One region of the Actinopolymorpha sp. B11F2 genome, then DNA from elsewhere that is predicted to be linked to it. Evidence: riboswitches for the same ligand, from Rfam matches in the RefSeq annotation. Region 1 holds a riboswitch; each other region holds the start of a gene.

Region 1 (3,979 bases):
TGACCGGGTGAAGGAGGCCGAGGCGGAGGCGACGCGCAGCGCCGAACTCGCCGCGAAGGCGCGTGAACGGGCGACCGCGGACGTGGCGCGGATGGATGCGGAGGTCCGGCGGCTCCGGTCCCGGCTGGCGGAGGCGGAGTCGGCGGTCGAGTCGGCGCGGCGTACGAGCAGAGAGGATCGCGACCTGGCCGATGCTCGGCTCCGGCTGCTCCTCGACACCCTGGTCGACGCGGCGCAGGGGCTTCGCCGTGAGCTCGCCCTCCCGCCACTGCGTTCCCGACCCGCCGACGCGGTGGCGGCCGCGTCACCGGCGGCTGGCGGGCAGCTCGCGGGACCGGAGGACGTCGTACCACTCGAGTCGCTGCTGGCACTGCCTCAGGTGCACGTCATCGTCGACGGCTACAACGTGACCAAGACGGCCTGGCCGGCGCTGCCGCTCCAGACCCAGCGGACGAGGCTTCTCACGGCGCTCGGCGGCATCGTCGCCCAGACGGGTGCCGAGGTCACGTGCGTCTTCGACGGCGCGACGCTCGACACCCCACCTCAGCTGGCGGTGCCGCGCGGTGTGCGGGTGATGTTCAGCCCGGCCGGGGTCACTGCCGATGACGTCATCCGTCAGCTCGCCGCCGCCGAGCCGGAAGGACGTCCCGTCGTCGTGGTGTCGAGTGACCGCGAGATCGCGGACGGCGTGCGGCGGAGCGGAGCCCGACCGGTGCGCGCCGACGCGTTGGTTCGTCTGCTCCAGCGGTGAGCCGGCGGTGAGTCGGCGGTGAGTCGGCGGTGAGTCTGCGGTGAGTCTGCGGGACTGTCGGCGGGCGTGTCTAGCGTCGGTGCCATCGCGTGCGTGCCATGTCAGCGTGGCCGCTCACCAGGCATGACGGAGGACCGATGGACATCGACTGTGACCGTTGCACGATGCGAGGTCGAGGCTGCCACGACTGTGTGGTCACCGTGCTCCTCGGCGGCCCGCCGACCGAGACCGAGGGACCTCGCACGGGTGCCGGCCTGCCTCACGGTGCGCTGTCGGTTGCCGGCCTGGCCGGTCTCGACGTGGGCCTGGCAGACGTCGAGCTCGACGAAGCTGACCGGACGGCGTTGCGGGTGCTGGCCGATTCCGGCTTGGTGCCACGACTGCCGCGGAGCGCCACCATGGCCGTCACCGGTGATCGAGGCCGTCGTCGCGCCTGACGGTGAGTGAATGACGACATTGTGCTGATCTTGTTACTCAATGTGATTGTCCTTACGCAGCGTGTTTCCGCGCGTCTTTTCTCATCCTGACAGCGACACGCCGCCACGATTTGAAAGATCACGGACCGATCACTAAAGTCGCGCGCCAAGTGTCTGTCCGCTTTGAGCTGACCAGCCCGGTCGGCGCAGATGCTTCGCTTAGTCCCTGTTGGGCATGTATCTGACAGGGAACCGGGGACCCACCATGTACCCGGGGTGAATCGGAGTGCTCGGCCGCACACCAAGCAGCTGAGACTTTCGTAGGGCGACTTCCCGGCCCGAACCCGTCAGCTCACCCGGTAGGCGTCTGAGGAAGGAAGGGGCATCGCTTCTCGTGTCGAATCGCCGCAAGCGTCCCTCAGGGCGTGCGCTGCTCGCTCTCGGCACCGCCACCGCGGCCGTCATCGCGACGGTCCCCGGCTCCAGCTATGCCGAGCCTGCGCCCAGCATCAGCGAGGTCCGTAAGCAGGTCGCACAGCTGTACGAGGAAGCGGAGAAGGTCACCGAGGAGGCCAACGCGCTCGGCGACCAGATGAAGGTCATCGACCGTCGGGTCCGCGCGCTCAACGCCGATGTCTCCCGCCAGCAGAAGCGACTCAACGGACTTCGCGGCGACATCGGCCAGTTCGCCGCCGCCGAATACCGCACGGGTGGTCTCGACACCACCGTGCAACTTCTCGTGGCTGACGACCCCGACGAGTTCCTCGCCCAGATGAGCACCGCGAAGGCCTTCGCCGGCCAGCAGGGCGATCGGCTCCGCCAGCTCCAATCCGAGCAGAAGCGACTCGCCGAGCGGCAGGCGGCCCGGCAGGCCGAGCTCACCCGCTTCCGCGAAGCCAAGGAAGCCGCCAACTCCCGCCGCAAGATCGCCTCCAGCAAGGCAGCCAAGGCACAGTCCCTCCTCGACCGGCTCACCGCCGAGGAGCGCGAACGCCTCGCGGCCGCGGAGGAGCGCGAACGACTCGCCGACCGGTCCTCCCGAGGTGGCGACCGGATTCCCCCTCCGCCACCCGGTGGCACCCGCGGCGCCACCGCCCTCGCCTACGCCCGTCAGCAGGTCGGGGAAACCTACGTCTTCGGTGGCGACGGCCCCGACACCTGGGACTGCTCCGGGCTGACGATGGTCGCGTGGGAACAGGCCGGTGTCTCCCTCCCCCACTCGTCCCGGGAGCAATACGCCGTCTCGGCCAAGATTTCCCGTTCGGAGTTGCAGCCCGGCGATCTCGTCATCTACTACAGCGATATGCACCATGTCGCGATCTATGCCGGCGACGGCATGATTCTGCACGCGTCGAACCCCAGTGATGGCGTGAAGTACAGCGACATGGACGAAATGCCGTACGCCGGCGCGGTCCGGCCAGGTTAGTGACGGTCCGCACCACGTCGAACTCCGTCGACACGGCCTTGTGCCTGCCCATTCCCACGGAAGGGGTGGGGCCCAATTCCGTACGATGCGAGGGTGGCTGATGATCCTTCGCGGCACGCACGCAGGGTGGCCTCGACCCCTGGACGGGCCTTCGTCCAGTACTTCGTCGCTTTGGTTTGCGGCGGTCTGCTCGTGCTGGCTGTCTTTGTCACGGGCAGGTTTCTCCTCACCGGCGTCGCGATCCCGTCGGCAGCGACCGTTCGTTCGATCGAGGCGACACCCCGCGCGGAGGCCACCGACTCCGGTGTACCCACCGTTTCCAGTCGGGCCGGCAACCTCGCGGCCGCGAGGTACGACGTCGCCAGGGACCTGCTCCGCCGGCAGTCCGCCGCCTTGCGCAGCAGGGACAGGTCCGCCTATCTCGCCACGATCGACCCCCGCTCGCCCGACTACGCGAAGGTCGCGGCACGTACCTTCGACAATCTCGTCCGCATGGGTGCGAAGAACTTCCGGTTCGGCAGTCCCGCGGAGGATCCCGGTGCACTCACCCCCGAACGCCGGCGGGCGCTCGGGACGACGGCGTGGGTCTCGGAGGTCGACACGACGTTCACCCTCACCGGTGCCGACCGCGAGCCGTGGACGTCGACGCTTCGCATGGTGTTCGTCGAACGGCAGGGGCGGACCTACGTCGCGGGTGACCGCGAGGGCGAGTCGTCGTCGGGTCCCACGCCGCTGTGGTTGACCGACAAGGTGACGGTCGTCCGTGGCGAGCACAGCCTGCTCATCGGCGTCGAGTCCAGGACCCGCCTCGAGCGCTACGCACGCACCGCTGACGAGGCCGTACCGCGAGTGACCAGGGTGTGGGGCGAGGACTGGGCACAGTACGTCGTCGTGATCGCTCCCTCCACCCAGGTCCAGATGGAACGCGTCGTGGGCGTCGACGCGGAGAGCCAGGGCGCGGTCGCCGCCGTCACCACGTCCGTCGGTCGCACCTCGCCGACGGAGGCGTCGCACATTGTCATCAACCCCGCCACGTTCGACAAGATCGGCTCCCTCGGCAGGCTCGTCGTCCTCACGCACGAGACCACCCATGTCGCGGCGCAGGCGACGGTCAGCCACATGCCGGTCTGGTTGTCTGAAGGCTTCGCCGACTACGTGGGCTTCAACGAGGCCGGACTGTCCACGGCGGTCATCGCGCAGGAGTTCCTGTCCGAGGTGCGCGAGTCCGACGCACCCGACGATCTGCCGAGCACGTCCGACTTCGACCCGCGGGCGGACGAGCTCGACCAGGCGTACGAGGCCGCGTGGACGGCGTGCAGCTACATCGCCCAGCAGTGGGGCGAGGAGAAGCTGGTGGACTTCTACCAGGCGATGGACGACATCACG
Region 2 (3,979 bases), on a different contig from region 1:
AGAACACCCCGAACAACGTGGCCAGGGTGGCGACCGAAGCCCCGCCATCGCGCAACGCGAGAACGCCGACGATGAGCGCGAAGGTCCCGAGGAATCCCATCACGACCGGTCCGGTACGGTCCGATTCCCCGGCTGCCGCCCGTGCGAAGCAGAAGACGCCGTACACCAGGACCTGGATCGCGAAGAGGACAGCCGCGGCGGTGAGGGAGATGCCCGGCCATGCCAGCGCGATGATGCCCACGATCAGACTGACGCACCCGAGTGCGAAGAGCGGCATCCACGAACGCATCTTCGCGAGAGCGCCGGCCTTGCCTTCTCCGCGCTCGCCCGCCGGCCGTTCGGTCCTCCGCTCGGCGCGCTCGGCCGGCCGTTCGGTCGTCCGGCCATACGAACGCTCCGACGTCTCCTCCGAAGGCTTTGCCTGGGCTGGTACTCCCGGAGCCTGGGCAGTTTCGGTCTCCCGTGTCCCAGGTGCTTGATCCCTTCTGGGATCATGCGGATCCGTTGTCATTGCTCTCGCCCCTTCGCCCCCTTTGTGCGGAGTCGAAATCGGCGGTGAGGGTCTGGCTGAGTTTCCTGTCCGGTGGTCAGCGAGATCTCCCGCCAGCACCATCCACAAAGGGGATCTCTCGGGTCGCCACGCCCTTGTGGAAGTCGAGCGTCTGCGACGCAATTGTCCTTGCTGCGTTGGACTTCTGGTGTTGTCGGTCACGACGAACGGGCTGGCGCCGACGTCAACGGAGAAGCTCACGTGAAGTCTTCGCCGGCACCTGCGCCTCCGTCATTCCAAGCGCCACGTTACGCAGCAGTTCGGCAAGTTTCGAGTGCCGTCTGGCAGAAATTCGTGGTCTGATGACCCGAGCGACACCGACATAAGGCCTCATGCGGAATTCCTCCCCCGTGAGGCGAATTGCCACGGGGGAGGAACTCCTCGACTCAGGGGCGCAGGCCCTTGCTCTCGAGCCAGGCGTACGGGTCGATCGCGGTGTTCAGACCGCCCCCGTTGGGCCGGACCTCGAGGTGCAGGTGCGGACCAGTCGCGTTGCCGGTGGCGCCGACGTAACCGATCACGGTCCCGGCGCTGACCTCGCCCGAGGTCTGTGCCAGGCGGGACATGTGCGCGTACAGGGTGACGGTGCCGTCGGCGTGCCGGACCTTGATCCGGTTGCCGTAGGCGCCGTCCCATCCCGCGCTGACGATCCGACCTGCTCCGACGGCGCGGATCGGCGAACCACTGCTGGCGCCGAAGTCGAGCCCGTGGTGCGATGACGACCAGTTGCTCCCGCTCTGCCCGAACCGCGCGGTCAGGCGGTACGACGTGAGTGGCAGGACCCAATCCTTGGCTGCTGGCTTTGCGGCCTGCTGGTCCGACGACCGGTCAGAGGACCGCGACGACCGTTGGGCGCCCGCGTCGCGCGCCGAGCCCTTCTTGCTGGGAGCGCGATCGTTCGCCGGGCTGGCCTTGCCCACGAGACGCAGCCGGGCGTCGGGGAGGATCAGGTCCGGGTTCGATCCGATCACACCACGGTTGATCTTCCACAGCGCACTCCAGCCGCCCGGCACCCGGTTCGCCCGGGCGATGCCGGAGAGGGTGTCACCCGGCCGGACCACATAGGTGCCCGCTGCCGGCTTGCGCGCCGGTACCGACTTCGGCGCCGACCGAGCGGCGCGGGCGGACCTGGCGGCGCGCGCGCTCGCGCTGTCTCGGGCTCGCTGCTGTTTGGTGGTCTTGGTGCTGGACGGACTCCCCGCGGTCCCTGCCTTGTCGCCCTCGTCGAGGCCGAGCTTGCGGGAGCAGGCGGGCCAGGCGTTCCAGCCCTGGACGTCGAGAACCTTCTCGGCGATGGCAATCTGTTCGGCCCTGGTCGCGAGGTCTGCGCGGGACGCATATTTCGTGCCGCCGAACTCACGCCAGGTGGGACCGGCGAACTGCAGGCCGCCGTAATAGCCGTTGCCGGTGTTGATGCTCCAGTCGCCGCTACTCTCGCACTGCGCGAGGCGATTCCAGGTGTCGGCCGTGGCGGCGTGCGCAGGTGCTGCGAAACCGACCATGGGTACGGCCGCGGCGACGCCGGTGAGTGCGGCTGTCCTGGTGACTTTCTTCGCCACTTTTCGGCGCCGGGTGGTGCCGCGGTGTTTTGCCTTATAGGGCATGTAAAGATCCGTTCCCTCTCGTCGCCCGCGGAGTTAGCTGTCGGGTTCGGGCGAGAGGAATGCCCGGCCTGCCTACGACGGCGGCTTAACCCCAGAACCCCACCACCGATGGGGTTCCACTCACGTTGGGTCCTCCGTCTCCGCCCAACCGAGATGGGGACACGACACCACTGGGCGGAGCTCGGCGAAGCGGGTCGTCACGCGCCCGGATAGGCACGATCGATGGTGAGATAGTCCTAACAGAGGATCTTTGTTCCTATCCAGTGACCTCGTCGCCATCGGCTACGATCGCGCGTCGTAGTACGCCAGAATTCCGGCCCGCACGTGTCCGGCATCCCGTGGCGATGATGGCGATGCACGTGAGGCGCATTGCCGCGTACGTTCTGCGAGAAAGACCTTCTTGACCTCAGGCCGGTTGGGGATTGAACGAATCCCTCATAGCAAGAAATAGCGCGATTTGTCGCTTGTACCGACGGCCGAGTTCGCCGATTCCGCCGCCTACTATGATCGATAGCGGTGGAACCCTGCCGTGTGATGCAAATCACATGTGAGCCCTAGGTGGGAGTGGGCGCGCTCGCCAACTTTGCCGCTCGTCCTGGCGACCGCAGCCCGCCGGGGTCTCTTCGAGGTGGCACCTGCATCGCCAATCGTTGCCATTTCGTGTTCTTCGGAAGATTTTCTCTCTTACCGGACATGTCACCCGTTTGAAGACCCCTCTGCAGGGCCTTCCGGTCGCGGCGCTCGAAGGATTTGCGGTTTCGGCCAAATCTCTGGTCAACGGGAGGGCAATGGGATTGCTCGCCTGACGTCCAGGCCGCTGGACGAACGTCGGCGAGGAAGATAATTTCCTCTCGTCCAGTTGGTCGTGCAACCGGTTCACATCCAGGGGGATCTGCCGGCGGGAACGGTGCGGGACCAGCGTGCGTCGCCAGCGGGGCCCGCTTACGGGGGGCGGGCCCCTGTACGGGAGAGCAAAAGGGGGGTTTGGCCGTGGCCACGTTCGACGTGTCGGCCGAGTACATGACGGAGGCCAGCGCCTGGGTGATCCGTGTCGACGGTGTGGGAGCGGCGGCCGCGAAGTCATGGGACGAGGTGACCTCCGTCGCCGCCCGCCTGATCGCTGAAGCATCCGGGGGGGATGCTTCAGCGGTCGACATGCGGGTCGACTGGTTACTCCCGGATGACGTGGCCGACGCCCTGGACGCCGCGGACACGCACGCCCGCGAGGAGCAGGAAGCGCATCACGCGCGCATGCTGTCGCTGCGTCGGGCCGCCAGGCTCCTGCGTGACGTCGGTATGCCGGGACGCGACGCCGCTCGCATCCTGGGGATCTCCAAGTCCCGGGTGTTCCAGCTCACGGCCGAAGACGCCGAAGACGCCGCCGACGTGGCCGAAGCCGTCGACACGGCGAAGGGCGCCTGACGTCCGGCGTCGCCGAGGTCCTGATCGCAGCGGCACCTGTCGCAGCGGCGCCACTGCCGTGGTCGAACCGGGTGGTGGATCGCGTCGTGCGTACCGTCAGGTGCTGTTCCGGCGGAACTCGCTGACGGAGATCCCGCCGACGCCCCAGTTGTCCGTGTCCACCTCGTCGATCACGACGAACGTCCGCGCCGGATCCTTGTCGAGGACCCGCACCAGCAGGTCGGTCACACCCTTGATCAACTCGGCCTTCTGCTCGGCGGTGGCGCCGTCGCGGGTGATCCGGACATTGACGTACGGCATGGGGCCTCCTCGAATCGGGACCTTCGGTCGGTTCTCGCCGATGACCCAACCAACCGGGCAGCCGGGACATTCCTGGTCGCGGGACCGGCGTAGGACTGGCAGC
Region 3 (3,979 bases), 260 kb from region 1:
GGCTGTAGCGCGCGCCGGCCTCGGGACCGAGAAACCGCCGCATCATGCCGAGCTGCCAGTCGCTGGTGTGCACGAAGGTGACAGGCGTGCCCTGCGGGCCGGGACGAGTCATCGCAGAGGTGATCGCCATGATGTACGGCACGCTAGCGGGGACCGCCGACGATGCGCGCGCCGCCACGCCCGCAACCGCCGGCACGAGCGGCTCCGAAACTCCCGAGCGCCAGCCCGTGGGGGCCAGCGCGGGTACCAAGCGGCTGGCCGACCTGGAAGGCTTCTCCGCATGCCGGACCAGCAGCCCACTCCGCCGGACGTGGCACCCGCCTCCGGACGTGCGTACGCCGTCGTCGACATCGACGGTGTCCTGGCCGATGTCCGACATCGGCTACGGCATGTGGAACGACGGCCGAAGGACTGGGACGCGTTCTTCGCTGCCGCGGCCGGCGACCCGCCGTTCGCCGAGGGTCTCGCCGTCGCCCGGAGGCTCGCTTCCGAGCACGAAGTGGTCTACCTGTCCGGCCGTCCCGAACGGCTCCGGCATACGACCGAACGGTGGCTGGCCAGGCACGACGCACCGTCGGGGCCCCTCCACCTGCGCCGTGACGGGGACCGCCGCCCGGCCCGACAGGTCAAGCTCGGAGTGGTCCGGCGGCTCGCCGCGGCCGCTCCCGTGGCTGTCGTCGTCGACGACGACCCGGAGGTGTGCGCCGCGGTGAAGGCCGCAGGATTCGCCGTCTTCCAGGCGAGCTGGGCATTTGTCGACGGAACGTATGGCAACAGTGCGAAACGGACTTTGCGTGAGGGCCAGGAGGGCGACGGACGAACCTGACGCAGAGCCCGGATCGCCCTATTTTCCGCAGGTTTCGGCGGTAATGACCGCGCCAATAGTCCACGATCGGTGATTGTTAACGAATTGGCCACACCGTTAGAGTCTGTCCGGTCGCGCCGCGCCAGGCGCGATTACGACCCGCTTCGCCGAGCTCCGCCCAGCGGTGTCGTAAGGCCGATTTCCATCGAGAGGGCGGAGTCGGAGGAACCAACGACGGACCCGCGCAGGCTACGAGGGTCCTTGGGGTGAAGCCGCTTTCGTGCGGCCGGGCATTCCTCTCGCCCGAACCCGACAGCTCACTCCGCAGGCGACGAGAGGGAGCACTCCAGCATGCCCAAGAACGCACGGCATCGCGGCGCGAGCCGACCCAGCAGGACCGCAAAGAAGGTGACGAAGACCGCCGCGCTCACCGGTGTGGCGGCCGCCGTGCCCGTCGTCGGATTCACCGGTCTGGCTCAGGCCGCGACGACCGACACCTGGGATCGTCTCGCTCAGTGCGAGAGCAGCGGTGACTGGCAGATCAACACCGGCAACGGCTACTACGGCGGCCTGCAGTTCGCCCAGACGACCTGGGAGGAGTTCGGCGGTACGACCTACGCCGAACGTGCGGACCTCGCCACCAAGGCGGAGCAGATCGAGATCGCGGAGAAGGTGCTGGACGTTCAGGGGTGGAACGCCTGGCCCGCCTGCTCGGCCGAACTCGGTCTCGACGAGAGCGACAAGGCCGGCGACTCGACAACCTCGACGGGCACCAGCGAGGACACCACCAGCCAGGACACCACCAGCGACGACTCCGCTGACCAGGATGCCGCTCGCGACGAGGCGGCTGACCGGACAACCCGCAGTGGGGAGCGCACCGCGGTCTCGGAGGGCACGACCGCGACCAAGCCTTCCGAGCGGGAGACCTACACGATCCGTACCGGCGACACGCTCTGGGACATCGCGATCTCCCACGACGTCGACGGTGGATGGCCATCGCTGTGGTCGCTCAACCGGGACTCCCTCTCGAGCGGCGACCCCGACCTCATCTTCCCCGAGGAGAAGGTTCGGCTGCGTTGATCCGGCCGCTTTGCCGCTAGCGGCCCCACAGACCGAGCGCCCCGCCTGTCCCCCCGCAGGTGGGGCGCTCGCTTTTCCTGGCCAAGGTTCCCGGCCCCGGGACGGGGCACAGGTCGGTCGAGGTCCACCCCGGCTGGCCAGCAGCCAGCTCCCCCTCGACAACTGACCCTTCGCCGACGGCAGACGCACGCCCTTGACAACCGGTTCCTGAACCGGTTTAGATCTGAACCGGTTTTGTGAACGACAGATGTCCGGATCCTCACCTCGGGATGTGTGATGGCCAAGCGGCGCCCCACGATCGCGGACGTGGCGCGCCGTGCCGGCGTCTCCAAGGGGGCCGTGTCGTTCGCTCTCAACGACCGGCCCGGCGTCGCCGAAGCCACCCGCGTACGCATTCTCGAAGCCGCTGACGCGCTGGGTTGGCGGCCGAGCCAGCGGGCGCGGTCGCTCTCGGTCTCCCGGGCGTTCGCTCTGGGGTTGGTCATCGCACGGGAGCCGGCACTTCTCGGGTCCGACCCGTTCTTCCCCGCCTTCATCGCCGGCGTCGAGACGGTGCTCGCCGGTCAAGGCCAGGCGCTCGTCCTGCAGGTGGTCGGTGCCGGCCCACCGGAGGAGGAGGGCTACCGGCGCCTCGCGCAGGACGCCCGGGTGGACGGCGTGTTCCTCATCGACCTCCGTCGGGGTGATCCGCGGATCGCGCTGGTCGAGGACCTCGGTCTGCCCGCCGTGACGCTCAACCGCCCGGACACCCCGTCCTCGTTTCCAGCGGTGTGTCTCGACGACCGGCCGGGCATCACCGCGGTGGTCGACCACCTCGCAGGGCTCGGTCACACCCGGATCGCGCACGTCGCCGGTCCGGATGACTTCCTGCATGGGCACGGACGCCGGCAGGCGTTCGTCGACGCGCTCGAGGCCCACGGTCTGCCGGAGGCTCCGATCGAGGTCGGCGACTTCACCGCCGCCGGCGGGACCGCCGCCACCCGCCGCCTGCTGGAACTCCCAGACCCACCTACGGCGATCGTGTACGCCAACGACCTGATGGCCATCGCCGGCATCAGCGCGGCCCAGGGCCTCGGCCGCACCGTGCCGGACGACCTGTCGGTCACGGGCTACGACGACACCGAGTTGTCCGCCCACATCCACCCGTCCCTCACGACCGTACGTACGGACGTCTTCGGCTGGGGCCAGGTCGCGGCCCGCACCCTGCTCGCCCTCGTCGACGGCGAGCCCGCGGGCGACGTCGCGCTCGACCCGGCCGAACTCGTCGTACGGAACTCGACCGCACAGTGCCGATCAGCAGGCAGACCATCAACGGGCAGACCATCAACGGGGAATCCACCAGCGGAGCACAGCTCTACCTCGGAGGACTCATGAAGCGCAGCACCCTCGCCACGACATCCGCCGCAGCGCTCGCCGCGACCCTGCTGGCGGCCACCGCCTGCGGTGGCGGCGACACGACGAACTCGGACGCGGCCACCGCCCGCGGACCGATAAAGGTCTGGTACTCCAACAACGAACAGGAAGTCGCCTGGGGCAAGCAGATGGTTGCGGCCTGGAACTCCGCCCATCCGAAGGAGAAGGTCACCGCGCAGCAGATCCCGGAGGGCAAGAGCTCGGAAGAAGTGATCGGTGCCGCGATCACCGCGGGCAACGCACCTTGCCTGATCTTCAACACCGCGCCCGCCGCCGTGCCGCAGTTCCAGAAGCAGGGCGGCCTCGTGCCGCTCGACGACTTCGACGGGGCGACGGACTACATCGAGGAGCGCACCGGCGACCGTGCCGAGCAGTACCGCTCCCCCGACGGCAAGTACTACCAGCTGCCCTGGAAGTCCAACCCCGTGATGATCTTCTACAACAAGGAGATCTTCGCCAAGGCCGGGATCGACGCCGACAACCCGCCGCTCCAGACCTACGAGGAGTTCCTCCAGACCGCCAGAACCATTGTGAAGAGCGGCGCGGCCGACTACGCCATCTGGCCCTCACCGACGGCGGAGTTCTTCCAACCCTGGTTCGACTTCTACCCGCTGTTCGCGGCCGAGACCGGAGGCGAGCAGTTGGTCGACGACGGCAAGGCGACGTTCGCCTCCGACGAGG

What was found. A riboswitch is a leader RNA that binds a small molecule or an ion and turns the genes downstream of it on or off. The one in region 1 is predicted to bind cyclic di-AMP.
Region 2: linked by a shared signal. The riboswitch ahead of ABN034_RS14015 (transglycosylase family protein) and the one ahead of ABN034_RS02450 (C40 family peptidase) in region 1 are both predicted to bind cyclic di-AMP.
Region 3: linked by a shared signal. The riboswitch ahead of ABN034_RS01295 (transglycosylase family protein) and the one ahead of ABN034_RS02450 (C40 family peptidase) in region 1 are both predicted to bind cyclic di-AMP.

The regions. Positions count from the first base shown of each region.
Region 1 covers NZ_JBEFTX010000001.1:542,094-546,072, reverse strand. The annotation lists gene ABN034_RS02460 (NYN domain-containing protein) at 1-751, shown strand, start outside; gene ABN034_RS02455 (hypothetical protein) at 889-1,188, shown strand; cyclic di-AMP (ydaO/yuaA leader) riboswitch at 1,374-1,548, shown strand; gene ABN034_RS02450 (C40 family peptidase) at 1,562-2,593, shown strand; gene ABN034_RS02445 (gluzincin family metallopeptidase) at 2,687-3,979, shown strand, end outside.
Region 2 covers NZ_JBEFTX010000006.1:260,621-264,599, reverse strand. The annotation lists gene ABN034_RS14020 (HdeD family acid-resistance protein) at 1-277, opposite strand, end outside; gene ABN034_RS14015 (transglycosylase family protein) at 937-2,154, opposite strand; cyclic di-AMP (ydaO/yuaA leader) riboswitch at 2,163-2,324, opposite strand; gene ABN034_RS14010 (hypothetical protein) at 3,145-3,576, shown strand; gene ABN034_RS14005 (tautomerase family protein) at 3,673-3,876, opposite strand.
Region 3 covers NZ_JBEFTX010000001.1:279,316-283,294, forward strand. The annotation lists gene ABN034_RS01285 (metallophosphoesterase family protein) at 1-130, opposite strand, end outside; gene ABN034_RS01290 (phosphatase domain-containing protein) at 281-826, shown strand; cyclic di-AMP (ydaO/yuaA leader) riboswitch at 989-1,152, shown strand; gene ABN034_RS01295 (transglycosylase family protein) at 1,157-1,885, shown strand; gene ABN034_RS01300 (LacI family DNA-binding transcriptional regulator) at 2,162-3,259, shown strand; gene ABN034_RS01305 (ABC transporter substrate-binding protein) at 3,256-3,979, shown strand, end outside.